Regions from separate parts of the Microbacterium cremeum genome, predicted to be linked through region 2. Evidence: predicted binding sites of a transcription regulator. Region 2 holds the regulator's gene; the other holds the start of a gene.
The links. Region 2 encodes HrcA, which represses chaperone genes, less so after heat shock. Its sites were predicted from a motif close to TTNGCACTCGNNNNNNNCGAGTGCNAA; they were not measured.

Region 1 (7,533 bases), 1.1 Mb from region 2:
CGGTTTGTAACGCCGCGAGATCGGCGCTTCGCAGGTCGATGCGGTGCCGATCGGCCCCGCATACCCCGGACGGGTATAAGCTGAAGGCGGCGTACCCCGAGGGGGTATCGTGAACCACGAGTCGAAAGGCCGGAGAATCATGGCGGAGCAGCAGTACACGGTGACCGGAATGACGTGCGGGCACTGCGAGGCATCCGTGCGTCGCGAGGTGTCGAAGCTCGCCGGCGTCGAGGACGTCCGGGTGAGCGCGGCCGCGGGCACCCTGACGATCGTCACGGCGGCGGACCTCGCCGACGACGCGGTCCTCGCGGCCGTCGACGAGGCCGGCTACGCGGCTGCGCGAGCCTGACATGGACGCCTCGGCCCCGGCTGCCCGGATCGAGCTCGAGATCGGCGGCATGACGTGCGCCTCGTGCGCGGCGCGGATCGAGAAGCGACTGAACCGGATGGACGGGGTGGAGGCATCCGTCAACTACGCCACCGAGAAAGCCGTCGTGAACGCCGCCGCGGGCATCGACCCGCAGGCACTCATCGACGAGGTGGTCAAGACGGGGTACAGCGCGGCACTGCCCGCGCCGCCCGTTCCCGACACCGCGGACAGCGGCCCTGCCCCCGACCCGGAGCTCACCGCGCTGCGGCAGCGCGTGATCGGATCGGCCATCCTCTCGGCGCCCGTCATCCTCCTCGCGATGATCCCGGCGCTGCAGTTCACCTACTGGCAGTGGGCGTCGCTGGCGCTGGCCGCCCCCGTCGTGGTGTGGGGAGCGTGGCCGTTCCACCGCGCCGCGTGGATCAACCTCCGCCACGGCGCCGCCACGATGGACACGCTGATCTCGCTCGGCGTCTCGGCCGCGTTCCTGTGGTCGCTGTACGCGCTGTTCCTCGGCGACGCCGGCATGCCCGGCATGATGGAGGCGTTCGAGTGGTCGGTGCAGCCGAGCGACGGCGCGGGCAACATCTATCTCGAGGTCGCCTCCGGCGTCACGACGTTCGTGCTGGCGGGCCGGTACTTCGAGACACGATCGAAGCGGCGCGCAGGCGCCGCGCTGCGGGCGCTGCTCGAGGTCGGCGCGAAGGACGTGGCCGTGCTGCGCGTCCCGGCCGGCGGCGGCTCCCCCGTCGAGGAGCGCGTGCCCGTCGGCGAGCTGCGCGTGGGCGAGGAGTTCGTCGTGCGCCCCGGCGAGAAGATCGCGACGGACGGCGTCGTCGTCTCGGGCACGTCGGCCGTCGACGCCTCGATGGTGACCGGAGAGTCCGTTCCGGTCGAGGTCTCGCCCGGCGACGCCGTCGTCGGCGCGACCGTGAACGCCGGCGGACGGCTCGTCGTGCGCGCCACGCGCGTCGGCGACGACACGCAGCTCGCGCAGATGGCGCGTCTCGTCGAAGACGCGCAGTCGGGCAAGGCCAAAGTGCAGCGCCTCGCCGACCGGATCTCGGGCGTATTCGTGCCGATCGTGCTGCTGATCGCCATCGGCACGCTGGCGGGATGGCTGCTCATCGGCGGGTCCGCTCCCATGGCGTTCACGGCGGCCGTCGCCGTGCTCATCATCGCGTGCCCGTGCGCGCTCGGGCTCGCCACGCCGACCGCGCTGCTGGTCGGAACCGGCCGCGGAGCGCAGCTCGGCATCCTGATCAAGGGTCCTGAGGTGCTCGAGTCGACCCGCACCGTCGACACCGTGGTGCTCGACAAGACCGGCACGGTCACGACCGGTCGCATGGCGCTCATCGACGTGGTCGTGGCCGCGGATTCGGATCCGGAAACCGGAGAACGTGACGTTTTCCGGAGCGGCAGCGGCCACGACTCCGGAAACCGCGCGGAAGTCCGAATTCCGGATCCGGTGGAGAAGACGCGGGCGGATGCCGCCCCCGCCGCCCGCCGCGAGGTGCTGCGTCTCGCGGGCGCGGTCGAGCACGCCTCGGAGCACCCGATCGCACAGGCCATCGCGCGCGCCGCGGTCGCCGAGACCGGCGACCTGCCCGCCGTCGAGTCGTTCCAGAACGTGCCGGGCAAGGGCGTCTCGGGCGTCGTGGACGGGCGTGCGGTGCTCGTCGGCCGCGACGTCCTGCTCGCGGACTGGGCGCTGACCCTGCCGGCGCCGCTGGCCGACGCGAAGGCGGCGGCCGAGGCATCCGGTCGCACCGCCGTCGCGGTCGCGTGGGACGGCGAGGTGCGGGGCCTGCTCGTGGTCGCCGACCAGGTCAAGCCCACCAGCCGCGAGGCGGTCGCACAACTGCGCGGCCTCGGGCTCACGCCCGTCCTCCTCACCGGCGACAACGCCGCCGCGGCGCGTGCGATCGCCGCCGAGGTCGGCATCGACCGCGTCACCGCCGAGGTGCTGCCCCACGAGAAGGTCGACGCCGTCAAGGCACTGCAGGCCGAGGGCCGGGTCGTGGCGATGGTCGGCGACGGCGTGAACGACGCCGCCGCCCTCGCGCAGGCCGACCTGGGGCTCGCGATGGGGACGGGGACGGATGCCGCGATCGAGGCATCCGACATCACCCTGGTGCGCGGCGATCTGCGCAGCGCGGCCGACGCCATCCGGCTGTCACGGTCGACGCTCGGCACCATCAAGGTCAACCTGTTCTGGGCCTTCGCGTACAACGTCGCGGCGATCCCGCTGGCGGCGCTGGGCCTGCTCAATCCGATGATCGCCGGTGCCGCGATGGCCCTGTCGAGCGTCTTCGTCGTCGGCAACAGCCTGCGACTGCGCACGTTCCGTTCCCTCCAGGAGAAGAAGTCATGACCGACGTCCAGACGCACGAGCACACCCACCACGGGTACATCACCGACAAGGACAAGTACCTCAACCGCCTCAAGCGCATCGAAGGCCAGGCGCGCGGCATCCACAAGATGGTCGAGGACGAGAAGTACTGCATCGACATCCTCACGCAGATCAGCGCGCTGACCTCCGCCCTCGAGGCGGTCGCCGTCGGGCTGCTCGACGACCACCTGCGCCACTGCGTCGTCGACGCCGCGCGCCTGGGCGGCCCGGAGGCCGACGCGAAGATCACCGAGGCCTCGCAGGCGATCGCACGACTGGTGCGCTGACCGCCTGCGGCACCGTTTGGGCGCGGGCTCGGGCTCGGGCGCGGGCTCGGGCTCAGGCTCGGGCTCAGTCGGCGGATGCCGCGGCCAGGCGCGCGCGGCGGGTGTGGAGCACCGAGTCCACGGTCAGGATGGTGAGCGCGACCCACACCAGGCCGAACCCGATCCAGCGTTCGAGCGGCATCGGCTCCTGGAGGACGAGCCAGCCGATGAGGAACTGCAGGATCGGCGCGACGAACTGCAGGATGCCGATGAGCGTGAGCGGCGCGCGGCGGGCACCGGCGGCGAACAGCAGCAGCGGCACGGCGGTGATGACGCCGGCGAGGCTGAGGAGCAGTGCGTGCTCCCAGCCGCTCGTGCCCATCGTGAGACCTCCGGTCACGCCGACGACGATGAGCACGACCGCGGCGACGGGTGTGAGCCAGAGGGTCTCTAGTGTCAGCCCGCTCACGGCGTCGACCGACGGGCCGACCTTGTTCTTCACGAGGCCGTAGACGCCGAACGAGGCCGCGAGCGTGAGGGCGATCCACGGGAACGCCCCGTAGCCCACGATGATCACGACGACGGCGACCACCGCGATGCCGATCGCGACCCACTGGGCTCGTCGCAGGCGCTCGTGCAGCACCAGCACTCCCAGCATCACGGTGACGATCGGGTTGATGAAGTACCCCAGGCTCGTCTCGATCACGTGCCCGCTCAGGGCGCCGAGGATGAAGACCTGCCAGTTGATGTAGATGAGCACGCCGGCCAGTGCCGTCAGCCACAGCAGACGCCGCTGCCGCATGATCGCGGCGAGCCTGCGCCACGTGCGCGTGACCGTGAGCAGCAGGGCGCAGAAGATCAGCGACAGCAGGATGCGCCACGCGACCAGCTCGAACGGCTCCGTCGGCGCGAGCAGCAGGAAGTACAGCGGCAGGAAGCCCCACAGCAGGTACGCCGAGAAGGCGTACACGCCGCCGAGCGAACGCTCGCGCGCCGACTCGATGCCCGTCGGCGGCAACGTGATCCCCGCGGTGGATGCCGCCGCCACCGCGAGATCGTCGACGCCGGCCTCGGCGCGGTTCGCGGTCGGTTCGGGAGTCACCGATCCAGCCTAGAGCCGGTCCGCCGGGCCGGGCCCGGGCCTGGGTCTGCGCGGGCCCCGGGCCTGCGCGGGCCCTGGGCCTGCGCGGGCCCTGGGCCTGCGCGGGCCCTGGATCGGCGCGGGCCCTGGATCGGCGCGGGCCCTGGGCCTGCGCCGGCCCTGCTGGGCTCGGTCCCGGCTCCGCCCGGCCCGTCGCCCCACGTTGAGGTTGAAAAACCACGTGCAGGTTGAGAACCACTCCATCCGAGGGCGTCTCAACCTACATGTGGTTTCTCAACCTCAACACGACGTCGCCCAGGCGCTCCGGCCCCGACCCCCGGCATCCGCCCTCTCCCGCCGGCACGACACGCCGCGCGCGCCGTCCCACCCCCACGTTGAAGTTGAAAAACCACGTGCAGGTTGAAAACCACCCAATCCGAGAGCGTCTCAACCTACATGTGGTTTCTCAACCTCAACACGACGTCGCCCAGGCGCTCCGGCCCCGACCCCCGGCATCCGCCCTCTCCCGCCGGCACGACGCGCCGCGTGCGCCGTCCCACCCCGACGTTGAAGTTGAAAAACCACGTGCAGGTTGAAAACCACCCAATCCGAGAGCGTCTCAACCTACATGTGGTTTCTCAACCTCAACACGACGTCGCGCGGGCGACGTCGCGCGGGCGGAGACGAGAGGGCGGAGACGAGAGGGCGGAGACGACCGGGCGGTGAGGAGGGGAGACATGCGAAAGGGCCGGATGCCTCGGCATCCGGCCCTCTCGTACGTGCGAAACGCGACTCAGCGGACGACGACCGCCAGGACGTCGCGAGCCGACAGGACGAGGAACTCGTCGCCGCCGAACTTGACCTCGGTGCCGCCGTACTTGCTGTAGATCACGCGGTCGCCGACGGCGACATCCAGCGGGATACGGTTGCCGTTGTCATCGATGCGGCCAGGGCCCACCGCCACGACTTCGCCCTCCTGGGGCTTCTCCTTCGCGGTGTCGGGGATGACCAGACCGCTGGACGTGGTCTGCTCGGCCTCGACCTGCTTGATGACGATGCGGTCCTCGAGCGGCTTGATGGAAACCGACACGGTCTACCTCTTCCTTCTTGAGACTAAGACTCGTTAGCACCCGCACACTGAGAGTGCTAACGCAAGTCTAGGCAACCGGCTGGCACTCTTGCAACGTGAGTGCCAAACGGGGTGTCATGGGCCGTAGGCTCGGCGGGTGGAACTCTCCGAACTCCAGGCACTGCTGACCCCGGAAGGCCTGCGGCTGCTCGACGCGGCACCCCCGGTCGAGTCGGCCGACGACGTCGCCCGAGCCGTGTCACGCCTGCGGAAGGACGGCCACTCCCCCGATCTCGTCTCGGCGGTCGTCGGGCAGGCGCGGCTGCGCACACGCGGCCGTGCGAAGTTCGGCGATCTCGCCGACCGGATGCTGTTCACCCGCGCCGGCCTCGAGCAGGCCACGCGCCTGCCGATCGCGGCCCGCCACGCGGCGCGTTTCCGAGACGCGGGATTCGAGCGCGTGGCCGACCTCGGCTGCGGCATCGGCGGCGACGCCCTGGGCCTTGCCGGCCTGGGTCTGCGCGTGCTCGCGGTCGAAGCCGACGAGGTGACCGCCGCGATCGCCGCCTACAATCTGGCCCCGTTCGGCAGCGACGTCGAGGTGCGCAACGCGACGGCCGAGGCATCCGATCTGTCGCAGGTCGACGCCGTGTGGCTCGACCCGGCCCGCCGCACGGCCGGCCACGCCGACACGGCCCGCACGCGTCCGGAGGACTGGTCGCCGGCGCTCGGCTGGGTGTTCGACCTCGCCGCACGCATGCCGGTCGGCGTGAAGCTCGGCCCAGCCCTCGACCGCAGCTTCATCCCCGACGACGTTGAAGCGCAGTGGGTGAGCGCCGACGGATCGACGGTCGAGCTGGTGCTGTGGTCGGGCGCGCTCGCCCGCGAGGGCGTGCGTCGTGCGGCGCTGGTCATCCGGGGCGGCACCGCCCATGAGCTGACGTCGCCGACGGCGCACACGCCCGCTCCGCGCACTCCGGACGCGCCGGTGCGCGACCTCGGCGCCTACCTGCACGAACCCGACGGCGCCGTGATCCGGGCGCGCCTCATCGGCGACGTCGCGCACTCGCTCGAAGCCGGCCTGCTCGACGAGCACATCGCGTATCTGACGTCGGATGCCGCGCTCACGTCGCCCTTCGTCTCGTCGTTCCGCGTGCGAGAGGTGCTGCCCGCCGACGTCAAGGCACTCGGCAAGGCACTGCGAGAACGCGGCATCGGGCGCCTGGAGATCAAGAAGCGAGGGGTGGATGTCGACCCTGCGGAGCTGCGCACCCGCTTGAAGCTGCGCGGCACCGAGTCGGCGACGCTGTTCCTCACCCGTATCGGCACGCGCCGCACCGCGATCCTCGCCGACCGCCTCTGACGCCGATCAGCCGAGCAGGTCGGCGCGCCAGGCCGCGTACAGCAGCCAGCCGGCGCTGTAGATCATCGACACCGCGCCGATGGCGATCGCCCACACCGCGAGCCTGCGGCTCTCGAGCGGACGGCGCAGCGCGAGGATCGCCGAGACGATCGCCACGATGCCGATCGGGAAGCCCCAGCCCACGAACAACGACACCGCCAGACCGACGACGGCGAACGCCAGCGCCCAGCCGGCGAGCCCTCGATGCAGACCCGATTCCTCAGCTGGGGCCCACACCAGCTGCGGCGGAGAGTCTTCGGTGCCGGGCTCGGCCGGTGCCGACTGGACCGTCACGGCGATCGGAGCCGTCGGCAGCCGGCGGAACCCGCCACGATGCGCACCCGGCAGCGGGGAGGCGTCCTGGGCGAGCTCGATCTCAGGCGAGGGCGGCTCCACCCGCGGCACGGGCTCCCCCGGCGCAGCGCCCGGCCCCACCGCACGCTCCGGCGGCGCCTCCGCTGCGCCGGGCCCCACCTCACGCTCCCGCGGCGCATCCGCAGCGCCCGGCCCCACCGCGCGCCCCGGCGCAGCGCTCGGCCCCACCGCGCGCTCCGGCGCATCCGCTGCCGCCTCCGCACGCGGCTCCGGGCGGGCCGCCGGCTTCGCGTCCTCCGGATCGGTCCCGTCGGCGCCGGGCCGAGGCATCCGCTCGTCGTCGCTCATGCCGACTCCGCGACCTGGATCTCGGTGACCGGGAGCGTCGAGTCCGCGCCGAACTCGAGGGTCGACGCGGGGCGACCCGACATGATGAGCTCCGACGCGAGCGCCGCGATCATGGCGCCGTTGTCGGTGCACAGCGACAGCGGCGGGATCCGCACCGTCACGCCCTCGGCTTTCGCGCGCTCGAGCGCGACGTCGCGCAGCCGCCGATTCGCGATGACACCGCCGCCGAGCAGCAGGCGCGGCACGCCGTAGTCGCGGCACGCGGCGAGCGCCTTCGTGACGAGCACATC
Region 2 (7,533 bases):
AATACCTGCTGGACCGCATCGTCGGCGAGATCCCGGCGCCCACGGGGAACGCGGATGCCCCGGCCCGCGCCATGATCTTCGACTCGGTGTACGACTCGTACCGCGGTGTCGTCACCTACGTGCGCATGGTGGACGGCAAGCTCGAGCCCCGCGAGCGGATCCAGATGATGTCGACGAAGGCGACCCACGAACTGCTCGAGATCGGCGTCTCGAGCCCGGAGCCGGTGCCCACCAAGGGCCTCGGCGTCGGCGAGGTCGGCTACCTCATCACCGGTGTGAAGGACGTGCGCCAGTCGAAGGTCGGCGACACCGTCACCAACGCGCGCAAGCCGGCGTCCGACGCGCTCGCCGGCTACACCGACCCGAAGCCGATGGTCTTCTCGGGCGTCTACCCGATCGACGGAAGCGACTACGGCGACCTGCGCGAGGCCCTCGACAAGCTGAAGCTCTCGGATGCCTCGCTGCAGTACGAGCCCGAGACCTCGGTCGCCCTGGGCTTCGGCTTCCGCTGCGGCTTCCTCGGCCTGCTGCACCTCGAGATCATCACCGAACGCCTCTCGCGCGAGTTCGACCTCGACCTCATCACCACGGCACCGTCGGTGATCTACGAGGTGACCACCGACACGGGCGAGCAGGTCACCGTCACGAATCCGAGCGAGTACCCCGACGGTCGCGTCGCCTCGGTGAGCGAACCCGTCGTCAAGGCGGCGATCCTGCTGCCGAAGGACTACGTCGGCACCGCCATGGAGCTGTGTCAGGGGCGGCGCGGCCAGCTGCTGGGCATGGAGTACTTCAGCGAGGAGCGCGTCGAGCTGCGTTACAACATGCCGCTCGGCGAGATCGTCTTCGACTTCTTCGACCAGCTCAAGAGCCGCACGCAGGGGTACGCGAGCCTCGACTACGAACCCGCAGGCAGCCAGGAGGCCGACCTGGTGAAGGTCGACATCCTGCTGCAGGGCGACAAGGTCGATGCGTTCAGCTCGATCGTGCACCGCGAGAAGGCCTATGCCTACGGCACGATGATGACCGAGCGCCTGCGAAAGCTCATCCCTCGTCAGCAGTTCGAGGTGCCGATCCAGGCGGCGATCGGGGCCCGGATCATCGCGCGCGAGAACATCCGCGCCATGCGCAAGGACGTGCTCGCCAAGTGCTACGGCGGCGACATCACGCGCAAGCGCAAGCTGCTCGAGAAGCAGAAGGAGGGCAAGAAGCGCATGAAGATGGTCGGTCGCGTGGAGGTGCCCCAGGAGGCGTTCATCGCCGCGCTGTCGGGCGACGTCGAGGGGAAGGCCTCGAAGTAGGCTGGGGAACATGCGTCGAGGGAGCTTCCGGGACGACACCGTCGACTACGCCGCCGTCGGGGCGACGCAGGCGCCGGACCTCATGCAGTATCCGCCGGAGCGCAGCGTCCCGGCGGAGGAGTCATGGCGCATCGGCAGCGGCGAGGACCGCTTCCGTGCGGCGAGCGAGGCGCTGCTGTCGTGGACGGCGCAGCGCGGAGCCGGCCTCACGGTCAAGGACGTGCGTCCGGCCGCCGGTCCCATGTACTCCGGCGTGAGCTTCGACGCGGAGGGCAACCCGATCGCACCGAGTCGCTCCGAGGCGGAGCAGCGATTCGACGCCGACGGCACGCCGTACGTCGGCGCCGGCACCACGATCCGCGTCGACGGGCGCGTGAAGGGCATGCGCGCCGATGCCGAGCTGCGGGTGATCTTCGCCGTCGAGGAGCCCCGTCGCGTGGGCTTCGCCCTCGGCACCGTGAGCGATTCCGTCGTCAGCGGCGAGGAGTCGTTCATGCTCGACTGGCTCGACAACGACGAGGTGTGGTTCACCGTGCGGGCTTTCGACGCTCCGCGCGCACTCCTGTACAAGATGCTGCCCGCGCTCACGCGCCGCCGGCGCCGCGAGCTGTTCACCCGCTATCTGCGCGCGATCTCGCCGCTCTACACGACGCCCGCGTGAGGCGCTGATGGGCTCCGCGCTTCCGCTGGGAGAGCCCGTGCCGGCGGACGGCTCGCTCCCTGCCGACGTACGGGTGGACGCAGGCACCGACTTCGGCGTGTACCTCCACGTCCCGTTCTGCCGCGTGCGGTGCGGCTACTGCGACTTCAACACGTACACGTCGTCGGAGCTTCGAGGGACGCGCCAGGACGAGTACGCCGACACGCTGCTGCGCGAGGTGCGGCTCGCCGAAGCCGTGCTTGCGCGGACCGGCGGCAACCGCCCGGCCACGACGGTGTTCTTCGGCGGCGGCACGCCGACCCTGCTGCCGGCCGGCGACCTGGCGCGCATGCTCGGGGGCATCCGCGAGGCGTTCGGAGTCGTCGACGGCGCCGAGGTCACCGTCGAGGCGAACCCCGACACGGTCACCGACGCGGTCGCGGCCGAGCTCGCGGCGGCGGGGGTGACCCGGCTGTCGATCGGCATGCAGTCCGCCGTGCCGCACGTGCTGGCGGCGCTGGACCGCACGCACGAGCCCGCGAATGTCGTGGCGGCCGTGCGCGCGGCGCGCGGCGCGGGGCTCGACGTCAGCGTCGACCTGATCTACGGTGCGCCGGGTGAGTCTCTCGAGGACTGGCGCGCCTCGCTCGAGGCCGCGATCGGGCTCCAGCCCGACCATGTCTCGGCGTATGCGCTCATCATCGAGGACGGCACGAAGCTGGCGCGTCAGATCCGTCGAGGCGAGGTCGAGGCGCCCGACGACGACCTGCAGGCCGACATGTACGAGCTGGCCGACGACCTCCTCGTCGGCGCCGGGTTCCAGTGGTACGAGGTGTCGAACTGGGCGCGCGAGGACTCCCACCGCTCCCGTCACAACCTCGCGTACTGGACCGGGGCCGACTGGTGGGGGTTCGGACCAGGGGCCCACAGTCACATCGCGGGGGTGCGCTTCTGGAACGTGAAGCACCCCGCCGCCTACGCGCAGCGGCTCGCGGCGGGGGAGTCCCCCGCCGCGGCGAGGGAGACGCCGGATGCTGCCGCCCGAGCGCTCGAGAACGTGCTGCTGCGCAGCCGTCTTCGCGACGGGCTGCCCGTCTCCGAGCTCCTGGGCGAAGGGCGGCACGCGGTCGCCGCGCTCATCGCGGACGGCCTTGTCGACGGTCCTGCCGCCGTCCGCGGAGGCCGGATCGTGCTGACCCGCCGGGGCCGGCTGCTCGCCGACGCGGTCGTGCGGGCACTCACCGAGTGACGCGCCTCCGGGCCGAAGCGAGGCCGATCCGGTAGAATTGGCACTCCAGTCATGCGAGTGCCAGATGCTCTGGCGCCGGGAATCAGCGTGAGGAGGCGGGATGGTCAGCGAGCGCGGGCTCCAGGTGCTGCGGGCGATCGTCCAGGACTACGTCGATACGCGCGAGCCGGTCGGCAGCAAGGCGATCGTCGAACGGCACGCGTTCGGCGTGTCGGCGGCGACGATCCGCAACGACATGGCCCTGCTCGAAGACGAAGACCTCATCGCCGCCCCCCACACCTCCTCGGGCCGCGTGCCCACCGACAAGGGCTACCGCGTCTTCGTCGACCACCTCGCGGAGCTGCGTCCCCTCACACCCGCGCAGCGCTCCGCGATCGCATCCTTCCTCGACGATTCCGGCGACCTCGACGACGTGCTGGCCCGCACCGTCCGCGCGCTGACGCAGCTCACCGGTCAGGTCGCGATCGTGCAGTACCCCTCGTTCGCGCGCGCGAACGTCACCCACGTCGAGCTGGTCCAGCTGGGCGGGGGGCGGATGCTGGTGATCGTCGTGACCGACACCGGCCGCGTGTCGCAGCGACTCACGCTCGTCGGCGACGAGTTCGACGAGCCGGACCTGGCGCGCATCCGCGCCGAACTCGGCACGCTGCTGGTCGGCAGGCCCGTCCGCGACGGGCTGCAGCGCATCGAGGACCGCTTGGCGGCCTCGGCTGCCCACGCCGCTGCACACGTCCGCGCGACCGACGAGATCGTCCGCACCGTCGCCGAGGAGCTCGAAGAGTTCCGTCAGGACCGGCTCGTGATGGCCGGGAGCGCGACGCTCGCGCGACGCGAGGCCGACTTCCGCGGCAGCATCTACCCGCTGCTCGAGGCGATCGAGGAGCAGGTCACGATCCTGCGGCTGATGGGCGAGATGGTCGCCGACGAGCACGGTCTCGCGGCGAGCATCGGACGTGAGAACGAGCCGTTCGGCCTGGCCGAGGCATCCGTCGTCGCAAGCGACTACGACGCCACCGGGTCCCGGGCGCGCGTCGGCGTCATGGGTCCGACGCGCATGGACTACCCGACCAATCTGGCGGCGGTGCGAGCCGTCGCGCGCTACCTCACGCGGATGCTCGAGCAGGACGAGAGCACGCGCTGACCCGCACGCGCACACACGATCCCGCGGCCGAACCGCGGCAGGAAGGCGAAAGTGGCTGACCACTACGAGGTTCTCGGCGTCTCACGCGACGCCACCCCCGACGAGATCAAGAAGGCGTACCGGCGCCTCGCGCGGGAGCTGCACCCCGACGTGAACCCGGGGGAGGATGCGTCCGAGCGCTTCAAGCTCGTCACGCATGCGTACGACGTGCTGAGCGATCCCGAGCAGCGCGCGCGCTACGACATGGGCGGCGGCGACTCGCCGTTCGGCGGCGCCGGGGGCTTCGGCGGGTTCAACGACATCTTCGAGACGTTCTTCGGAGCCGCCGGCTCGCGGGGCGGCCGGCCCCGCTCGCGGCGCGAACGCGGGCAGGACGCGCTCGTGCGGGTCACGCTCGAGCTCAGCGACGTCGTGTTCGGGGTGCACCGCGAGCTCGAGGTCGACACGGCCGTGCTGTGTGAGACGTGTCAGGGTTCGTGCTGCCAGCCGGGGACCACGCCCGTCACGTGCGACATCTGCCACGGCACGGGACAGGTGCAGCGGCAGGTGCGGAGCCTGCTGGGCAACGTCGTCACGAGCCAGCCCTGCAACGTGTGCCAGGGATTCGGCACGACCATCCCGTATCCGTGCGCCACGTGCCAGGGCCAGGGCCGCGTGCGTGCACGTCGCACCGTGTCGCTCGACATCCCCGCCGGCGTCGAGACCGGCCTGCGGCTGCAGCTTCCGGGCTCCGGAGAGGTCGGGCCGGCGGGTGGCCCGAACGGCGACCTCTACATCGAGGTGACGGTCACGCCCCACGAGGTCTTCAGCAGGGACGGCGACGACCTGCTCGCGACGCTCGAGGTGTCGATGCCGGACGCGATCCTCGGGACGACGACCACGATCGAATCCCTCGACGGCCCCGTCGAGCTCGAGGTGCGCCCGGGCGTGCAGGCCGGCGACGTGCTCACGATCAAGGGGCGAGGCATCACACCTCTGCGCGGCACTCAGCGCGGCGATCTGCGCGTCGGAGTCCACGTCGTCACGCCCACGCGCCTCGACCACAAGGAGCGGGCGCTGATCGAAGAGTTCGCCAAGCGCACCAAGGCGCCGCAGCCCAGGCTCGCGGAGTTCCACCAGGGGCTGTTCGCGAAGCTGCGCGACCGCTTCCGGAACGGCTGACGGATGCCGCTGCACTTCCTGCTCGACACGCCCGTGGCGGCCCGGCCCGGCGAGGCGGTGACGCTCACCGGCGCCGAGGCGCATCACGCGGCGACGGTGCGACGGGTGCGTGTCGGTGAGGAGGTCACGGTCGGCGACGGTCGCGGCGCCTGGCTCACCGCGACCGTCGAGGCGGTCGCCCCGCGCGAAGTGGTCGTGCGCATCCACGACCGGACGGATGTCGCAGCCCCCAGTCCTCGCATCGTGCTCGTCCAGGCGCTGGCCAAGGGCGATCGCGACGAGCTGGCGGTGCAGGCGGCGACCGAGCTCGGCGTCGACGAGATCGTGCCGTGGCAGGCCGCGCGCAGCGTCTCGCGGTGGGATGCGGCGAAGTCGGCGAAGGGGCGCGCACGGTGGGCGTCGATCGTGCGCGAAGCCGGCAAGCAGGCGCATCGCGCATGGCTGCCGGACGTCGCCGAGCTCGTCACGACGAAGGAGCTCGCGCGACGCGCCGCCGTCTCCCGTGTGCTCCTGCTGGAGCCCACGGCGGGCGAGAGGCTGAGCGACCTGCGGCCGGACCCGGATGACGACCGCGACGTCGTGCTCGTCGTCGGACCGGAGGGAGGCATCGCGCCCGAAGAGCTGTCGACGCTCGGCGCGGCGGGCGCACGTCCTGTCCGGCTCGGCGGCACCGTGCTTCGCACGTCGACGGCGGGACCTGCCGCCCTGGCGGTGGTGAGCGTCGCCCTCGACCGCTGGTGACAGCGCCCGCGCCACCGGTCTCGGCGCGAGAGCGCGTCGGTAGACTTTCCACATGAGCGAGCCCTCGATCTTCACCCGCATCCGCAGCGGCGAGATCCCGTCCGAGATCGTCGCCGAGACCGAGAACGCGTTCGCCATCCGCGACATCGCGCCGCAGGCGCCGCTGCACCTCCTGGTCATCCCGAAGACCCAGGACTTCCGCAACGTCGTCGAACTGGCCGCGGGCGACCCCGAACTGCTCGCCGAGCTCGTCGGGCTCGCCAACTCACTGGCGGCCGAGCACGCCGACGGAGACTTCCGCCTGGTGTTCAACACCGGCCCGAACGCGGGCCAGACCGTCTTCCACGTGCACGCGCATGTGCTCGCGGGGGGCCTTGAAGAGAAGAGCCTGGGTGCCTGACGAATCCACCACCGAACGCGTGTACGCCGACGGCGTCGCGATGGTCCAGCTGCTCGGCCCGCAGGATCGTCTGCTGCGCGTCGTGGAGCGCGAGCATCCGGACGTGGACGTGCACGTGCGCGGCAACGAGATCACCCTGAGCGGTGAGCCGGCGGCCGTCGCCGCCGCGCGCACGCTCGTGGGCGAGCTCCTCGCCATGACGAAGGCAGGACACGCGCTGGGCGAGGAGGACGTCGCCTCGTCGAACCGGATCCTCCGCAGCGAAGGCGGTCCACGCCCGTCCGAGGTGCTGGGCGAGGCGATCCTCTCATCCCGTGGCAAGGTGATCCGTCCGAAGACGCTCGGTCAGAAGGCGTACGTCGACGCGATCGAAGAGAACACCATCGTGTTCGGGATCGGCCCGGCCGGAACCGGGAAGACCTACCTCGCCATGGCGAAGGCCATCCAGGCGCTGCAACGCAAGGAGGTCAGCCGCATCATCCTGACCCGCCCTGCCGTCGAGGCGGGGGAGCGGCTGGGGTTCCTGCCGGGGACGCTCACCGACAAGATCGACCCGTATCTGCGGCCGCTCTACGACGCTCTCAACGAGATGATGGATCCCGAGCTGGTTCCCAAGCTCATGGCGACGGGAACAATCGAGGTCGCGCCGCTGGCCTACATGCGCGGACGCACGCTGAACGACTCGTTCGTCGTGCTCGACGAGGCGCAGAACACCACGCCCGAGCAGATGAAGATGTTCCTCACGCGTCTGGGCTTCGGCACGCGGATGGTGGTGACCGGCGACATCACCCAGATCGACCTGCCGCAGGGGGCATCGGGGCTGCGCCTGGTGACCCGTGTGCTCAACAGCATCGACGACATCCACTTCGCCTACCTCACCAGCGACGACGTGGTGCGGCA

Region 1: a site for HrcA is predicted at 5,279-5,305, ahead of groES (co-chaperone GroES). Genes of this name have one in related genera too.

The regions. Positions count from the first base shown of each region.
Region 1 covers NZ_CP063812.1:2,947,829-2,955,361, forward strand. Annotated here, with positions in the region: gene IM778_RS13335 (heavy-metal-associated domain-containing protein) at 140-349, shown strand; gene IM778_RS13340 (heavy metal translocating P-type ATPase) at 351-2,744, shown strand; gene IM778_RS13345 (metal-sensitive transcriptional regulator) at 2,741-3,049, shown strand; gene rarD (EamA family transporter RarD) at 3,114-4,046, opposite strand; gene groES (co-chaperone GroES) at 4,903-5,199, opposite strand; gene IM778_RS13360 (THUMP-like domain-containing protein) at 5,336-6,541, shown strand; gene IM778_RS13365 (hypothetical protein) at 6,548-7,243, opposite strand; gene tsaD (tRNA (adenosine(37)-N6)-threonylcarbamoyltransferase complex transferase subunit TsaD) at 7,240-7,533, opposite strand, start outside.
Region 2 covers NZ_CP063812.1:1,831,833-1,839,365, forward strand. Annotated here, with positions in the region: gene lepA (translation elongation factor 4) at 1-1,301, shown strand, start outside; gene IM778_RS08260 (DUF1990 family protein) at 1,312-1,962, shown strand; gene hemW (radical SAM family heme chaperone HemW) at 1,970-3,190, shown strand; gene hrcA (heat-inducible transcriptional repressor HrcA) at 3,291-4,331, shown strand; gene dnaJ (molecular chaperone DnaJ) at 4,383-5,492, shown strand; gene IM778_RS08280 (16S rRNA (uracil(1498)-N(3))-methyltransferase) at 5,496-6,233, shown strand; gene IM778_RS08285 (HIT domain-containing protein) at 6,286-6,633, shown strand; gene IM778_RS08290 (PhoH family protein) at 6,674-7,533, shown strand, end outside.